DNA from 3 places in the Citrobacter rodentium NBRC 105723 genome. Region 3 is predicted to be linked to each of the others. Evidence: predicted binding sites of a transcription regulator. Region 3 holds the regulator's gene; each other region holds the start of a gene.

Region 1 (2,272 bases), 110 kb from region 3:
TCGAGACGAATGCGCACCGGCACACGCTGCGCCAGACGCACCCATTCAAGGTTAGAATCAATGGTCGCCATTCCTTTGTCGTCGCGCGTGCTGCTGGCGTTGGTGACGCCCGCCGCCACGCTGTCTACCGTACCTTTCAGCACCGTATTGCTGCCGAGCGGGGTAATTTCCGCGCGATAGCCCGGACGCACGCCTTCAAGCTTGGTCTCTTCCATATAGGCCAGCACGTAGAAGGAGTTCTTTTTCACCAACGCCACGGCGGTGGAGCCGCGGGTGATAAACTCGCCGGTATAGACGTTGAGGTTGGTCACCCAGCCGTCGGCCGGAGCGCGAATCACGGTACGCTCAAGATCCAGTTTTGCCAGATCGCGGGTCGCCTGCGCTTTAGCAAGCTGATGCAGGACGGTTTGCAGCACGTTATTCGCCTGGTCTATCTCTTCACGCGACATCGCCTGCACGCCAAGACGGTTACGGCGACTGGCCTCCTGACGTTTTTCCTGCGCCAATACCTGGTAGTAGGCAACGTCGGCTTCCGCCTCTTCCAGCGCTTTTTTATAGCGCGGCTGGTCGATGGTAAACAGCACCTGATCTTTCTTCACCAGCTGATTATCATGCACCTCGACGTGGGTAATCAGCCCGGAAACATCCGGCGCGATGGCAACCACGTCGGCGCTGAAGCGCGCGTCGCGCGTCCACGGCGATTCGGTGTAATAGACCCAGGCGCGAAAAATAGCGATAAATGCCAGGATGACCAGAACGAGGGTAATGGCCGTACGGGAGAGTTTTCTTGTTAACGTTTTCACTTCAACCTCAAACGAACAGGCGCGATATTAAGTAAAAGAGACAGCAATACAGCGCGGTATTAAACAACGCCGGATGCCAGACAAAATCATAGATGCCCGTGGGCACCAGCACCCGACGTACCAGCCAGAAAATCGCCAGTGACAGAAGCAATTCAAAAAATATCGGTGGGAAGGACAAACCAAACACCACGATAACGGGAAAGAGACTCATGTTGACCTTGAATTTTTGAGAGTGCAGGCGATACATATTTTAGTCTGTGTCACCGAAGAGGGGCATGGAAAGCCAGGCGAGTGCGACACAGCCGTTATTTGAATAATAATATATTAGCTTAACTGTTATGCTGTTATCTATGATATGTGATCTAAATCACTTTTAAGCCAGAGTGAATAATGGAACGATTAAAGCGAATGACGGTGTTTGCCAAAGTGGTGGAGTTTGGTTCTTTCACCGCCGCCGCCAGGCAGTTACAAATGAGCGTTTCCTCCATCAGCCAGACCGTGGCGAAGCTGGAAGATGAGCTTCAGGTAAAGCTGCTGAACCGCAGTACGCGCAGCATTGGCCTGACCGAAGCCGGAAAAATTTATTATCAGGGCTGTCGGCGGATGCTGCACGAAGTGCAGGATGTGCATGAGCAACTTTATGCGTTTAACAACACGCCTATCGGCACGCTGCGTATCGGTTGTTCTTCAACGATGGCGCAAAATGTCCTCGCCGGACTGACGGCAACAATGCTCAAAGAGTATCCCGGCCTGACGGTCAACCTGGTGACCGGGATCCCGGCGCCGGATCTGATCGCCGACGGGCTGGACGTGGTGATCCGCGTGGGCGCGTTGCAGGATTCCAGCCTGTTTTCCCGCCGTCTGGGTGCCATGCCGATGGTGGTCTGCGCCGCCAAAAGCTATCTCGCGCAGTACGGTATACCGGAAAAGCCAGCCGACCTTGCCAACCACTCCTGGCTGGAGTACAGCGTGCGTCCGGACAACGAATTTGAACTGATCGCCCCGGAAGGCATTTCCACGCGCCTCATTCCACAGGGCCGTTTTGTCACCAACGATCCGATGACCATCAGCCGCTGGCTGACCGCTGGCGCGGGCGTCGCCTACGTACCGCTGATGTGGGTGATCAATGAGATCAATCGCGGCGAGCTGGAGATCTTATTGCCCCGCTATCAGTCCGATCCGCGACCGGTTTATGCGCTATACACCGAGAAAGACAAGCTGCCGCTCAAGGTGCAGGTAGTGATTAACTATCTGACGGATTATTTCGTCGACGTGGCGCAGTTATTTAAGGGGATGTACGGTCGGGGGAAAGAGAAGTGACGGATTGTCAGCCGGCGCGCCTTGCCCGATGGCGCTGTCGCTTATCGGGCCTGGAGTAAATGCGCCATTGCTGGCCGGGTAAAGCGGAACGCGTTGCCAGCCGGCGCGCCATGCCCGATGGCGCTGACGCTTATCGGGCCTACAACTTA
Region 2 (2,272 bases), 2.3 Mb from region 3:
TCGACATCCCCTTGCAGGTGCGCGCCTTCGTGGAAGGTTTTCGGATTCTCTTCACGGCAGGTGGCGCGCAGGTGCGTAAAGTGAATGCGATCGCCAAAGGTTTCAATCATCTTAACCAGATCATTATCCGCGCGCACGCCGTAGGAACCGGTGCACATGGTGAATCCGTTGTTAATGCTGTCGACCGTCTCTTTCAGCCACTGCATATCTTCAATGGTTGAAACAATGCGCGGCAGGCCGAGGATCGGACGCGGCGGATCGTCCGGATGAACGGCCAGACGCACGCCCACCTCTTCCGCCACCGGCACAATCGCGCGCAGGAATACCGCCATGTTTTCACGCAGATCGTCTTTGCTGATGCCGTCGTACTCCGCCAGGCGCGCACGGAACTGATCGAGGGTATAGCCCTCTTCCGCCCCCGGCAGGCCGGCAATAATATTACGGGTCAGCTTTTCGATATCCGCTTCGCTCATGGCGTTGAAATAGTCCAGCGCCTGACGCCGTTCCTCTTCACTGTAATCCGCTTCTGCGCCTGCTCGTTGCAGGATATGCAGCTCGAAGGCGGCAAAGGCGATCTGGTCGAAACGCAGCGCTTTTGAGCCGTCCGGCAACTGGTATTCCAGATCGGTACGCGTCCAGTCGAGGATCGGCATAAAGTTGTAGCAAACGGTATCAATGCCGCAGGCCGCCAGATTACGGATGCTCTGCTGGTAGTTGGCAATCCAGGTCTGATACTGTCCGGAGCGGGTTTTAATCTCTTCATGCACAGGAATGCTTTCGACCACGGACCAGGTGAGCCCTTTTTCAGCCAGCATCGCCTGACGCTTTTTGATCTCTTCAACCGGCCATACTTCGCCGTTTGGAATATGGTGCAATGCGGTCACAACGCCCGTTGCGCCAGCCTGACGCACATCATCAAGCGATACCGGATCGTTTGGACCGTACCAACGCCAGGTTTGTTCCATTGTTCACCTCACAAGTTGTTATACCAAAACAGGGTCATTTAATGACGACTACCATACAGGCTTCTGCCTGCCGATCAATCCGGGGCGCATCATTGATTGATCCAGCTCACATTCCCCGGAATAATTCGGCTTACCAATTTAATTTGTTGTCATATAACTTTACACTGACACTGTTAATTTACGGTTAATCAGGTGTTTATTAAATGACAACAATTGCTTCAGCAACCCTGCCGGATGGCGTCCGCACGCCGCACTATGACCGCAGCCAGCTAAAATCGCGTATCGTGCATTTTGGCTTTGGCGCTTTTCACCGCGCCCACCAGGCGCTGCTGACTGACCGGGTGCTGAATACGCAAGGCGGCGACTGGGGCATTTGCGAGATCAGTTTATTCAGCGGCGATGTCCTTATGCGCCAGCTCCGCGCACAGGATCATTTATATACCGTGCTGGAAAAAGGGGCGGACGGCAATCAGGCGATTATCATCGGCGCGGTCAACGAATGTCTGAACGCGAAGCTGGATTCGCTTGCCGCCATTATTGAAAAATTCTGCGAACCGCAGGTGGCGATCGTCTCGCTGACCATCACCGAAAAAGGTTACTGTATCGACCCGGCGACGGGCGCCCTCGATCTGAATAATGAGCGCATTATTCACGATCTCAACTCGCCAGAGTCCCCGCACTCCGCGCCCGGTATTCTGGTTGAAGCGCTGGCCCGTCGCCGGGAACGGGGTTTAGCGCCTTTCTCCGTCCTCTCCTGCGATAACATCCCTGACAACGGCCACGTGGTCAAAAACGCCGTACTGGGAATGGCGGAAAAGCGCTCTCCTGAGCTGGCCGCATGGATTCGCGAACGCATCAGCTTTCCCGGCACGATGGTTGACCGGATAGTACCCGCCGCGACGGATGAATCGCTGGCGGAAATTACCGACCAGCTGGGCGTTGCCGACCCGTGCGCCATCAGCTGCGAGCCGTTTATCCAGTGGGTGGTTGAAGATAACTTTGTCGCCGGACGTCCGGCCTGGGAAAGCGCGGGCGTGCAGATGGTCGACGACGTGCAGCCTTGGGAAGAGATGAAGCTGCGGATGCTGAACGGCAGCCACTCGTTCCTCGCCTGGCTCGGCTATCTTTCCGGCTTCCGGCATATTAATGAATGTATGCAGGACAGCGCCTTCCGCGAAGCCGCATTTCGCCTGATGATGGACGAACAGGCGCCGACGCTGCGTATTACCGACGTGGATCTCACCGGCTATGCCGAAAGTTTAATCGCCCGTTTCGCCAATCCGGCGCTGAAGCATAAAACCTGGCAA
Region 3 (2,272 bases):
GCGCCACTGCGGCATCTTTCAGGTCATTACCCGTAACGATGAAATGCAGATTGATATGGGTGAACAGACGCGGCGCTTCTTCGCGACGTTCAGAGGTCAGCTTCACTTCGCAGTTGGTCACATCCTGACGGCCTTTTTGCAGAATGGAAACCACGTCAATGGCGCTGCAACCGCCAGCGGCCATTAACACCATTTCCATCGGGCTGGGGGCCTTATCGCCTGAGTTGCCGTCCATCAGGATCTGGTGCCCGGAAGCCGACTCGCCGAGGAAGGTTAACCCTTCAACCCATTTAACACGCGCTTGCATATCTCGTAACTCCAATGTTGCAATTTTCCCCACAGATTACGCGCCCGCGACAAATCTCGCAACGGAAGGCGACCTGCGTCATGCTGAAGCGAGACACCAGGAGACACACAGCTAAAGCTATGCTAAAACAGACGAGATGCTACGGTGCGTTGACGTACTGTGTATGCACAGGATTTCATATTAAAGGCTGCTGCCGTTATTGACAGCCTCTTCCCGGGAAGCGGGAAGCACATTTTTGCAACCCCAGAGACAGCGGTGTTTTCTGGCTCTGGAGACAGCTTATAACAGAGGATAATCGCGCATGGTGCTTGGCAAACCGCAAACAGACCCGACTCTCGAATGGTTCTTGTCTCATTGCCACATTCATAAGTACCCGTCGAAGAGCACGCTGATTCACCAGGGTGAAAAAGCGGAAACGTTGTATTACATCGTGAAAGGCTCGGTAGCAGTGTTGATTAAAGATGAGGAAGGGAAAGAAATGATCCTTTCTTATCTGAATCAGGGTGATTTTATTGGCGAACTGGGCCTGTTTGAAGAAGGCCAGGAACGTAGCGCATGGGTACGAGCTAAAACAGCATGTGAAGTGGCGGAAATTTCCTACAAGAAGTTCCGTCAGCTGATCCAGGTCAACCCGGATATTCTGATGCGCCTCTCTTCCCAGATGGCCCGCCGCCTGCAGGTCACCTCAGAAAAAGTCGGCAATCTGGCTTTCCTTGACGTGACCGGGCGTATCGCCCAGACGCTGCTGAATCTGGCGAAACAGCCGGATGCCATGACCCACCCGGATGGTATGCAGATCAAAATCACGCGCCAGGAGATTGGTCAGATCGTTGGCTGCTCCCGCGAAACCGTTGGTCGTATTCTGAAGATGCTGGAAGATCAAAACCTGATCTCCGCGCACGGTAAGACCATCGTCGTTTACGGCACGCGTTAATCCCGTCGGAAACGGCGCGTTACCCCGGTAGCGCGCCGTTTTTGTTTTACCGATGTGGCGCAGACTGATTTATCACCCGGAGATCAACTACGCACTCCGTCAGACGCTGGTGCTGTGTTTGCCCGTGGCCGTCGGCCTGCTGATCGACCAGCTCCATCTGGGCCTGCTTTTTTCCCTCGTTCCCGCCTGCTGCAATATTGCCGGGCTTGATACGCCGCACAAACGCTTCTTCAAACGCCTGATAATCGGCGCGTCGCTGTTCGCCGGTTGTAGTCTGATCATGCAGCTGCTGCTGGCCCGCACGGTGCCGCTGCCGCTCATTCTGACTGTCCTGACGCTTATCCTCGGCGTCACCGCGGAAATCAGTTCGCTCCACGCCCGCCTGCTTCCCGCGTCGCTGATCGCCGCGATTTTTACCCTCAGTCTGGCGGGGAATATGCCGGTCTGGGAGCCGCTGCTGATCTATGCGCTGGGCACGCTATGGTACGGGCTGTTTAACTGGTTCTGGTTCTGGCTGTGGCGCGAACAGCCGCTGCGCGAGTCGCTGAGCCTGCTGTATCGTGAACTGGCAGACTACTGCGAAGCCAAATACAGTATGCTGACTCAGCACGCCGATCCGGAAAAAGCCCTGCCCCCGCTACTGGCGCGCCAGCAGAAAGCGGTTGACCTGATCACCCAGTGCTATCAGCAGATGCACATGCTGTCGGCGCATCGCAATAATGATTACAAGCGGATGCTGCGCGCCTTTCAGGAGGCGCTGGATTTGCAGGAGCATATCTCGGTCAGCCTGCACCAGCCGGAAGAGGTGCAAAAGCTGGTGGAACGCAGCCATGCGGAGCAGGTGATTCGCTGGAATGCGCAAACCGTCGCCGCGCGCCTGCGGGTGCTGGCGGATGATATTCTGTACCACCGCCTGCCCACGCGGTTCACCATGCAAAAGCAGATTGGCGCGCTGGAAAAAATTGCGAATCAGCATCCGGACAACCCCGTCGGTCAGTTCTGTTACTGGCATTTCAGCCGCATCGCCCGCG

The links. Region 3 encodes CRP, which controls carbon source genes, mostly activating them, when cyclic AMP is high. Its sites were predicted from a motif close to ATGTGANNNNNNTCACAT; they were not measured.
Region 1: a site for CRP is predicted at 1,159-1,176, ahead of aaeR (HTH-type transcriptional activator AaeR). Genes of this name have one in related genera too.
Region 2: a site for CRP is predicted at 1,060-1,077, ahead of K7R23_RS14945 (mannitol dehydrogenase family protein). Genes of this name have one in related genera too.

Annotation. Positions count from the first base shown of each region.
Region 1 is NZ_CP082833.1:775,529-777,800, forward strand. Features, by position in the region: gene aaeA (p-hydroxybenzoic acid efflux pump subunit AaeA) at 1-803, opposite strand, end outside; gene aaeX (p-hydroxybenzoic acid efflux pump operon protein AaeX) at 811-1,014, opposite strand; gene aaeR (HTH-type transcriptional activator AaeR) at 1,194-2,123, shown strand.
Region 2 is NZ_CP082833.1:3,176,288-3,178,559, reverse strand. Features, by position in the region: gene uxuA (mannonate dehydratase) at 1-965, opposite strand, end outside; gene K7R23_RS14945 (mannitol dehydrogenase family protein) at 1,169-2,272, shown strand, end outside.
Region 3 is NZ_CP082833.1:889,786-892,057, forward strand. Features, by position in the region: gene K7R23_RS04240 (OsmC family protein) at 1-307, opposite strand, end outside; gene crp (cAMP-activated global transcriptional regulator CRP) at 609-1,241, shown strand; gene K7R23_RS04250 (YccS/YhfK family putative transporter) at 1,294-2,272, shown strand, end outside.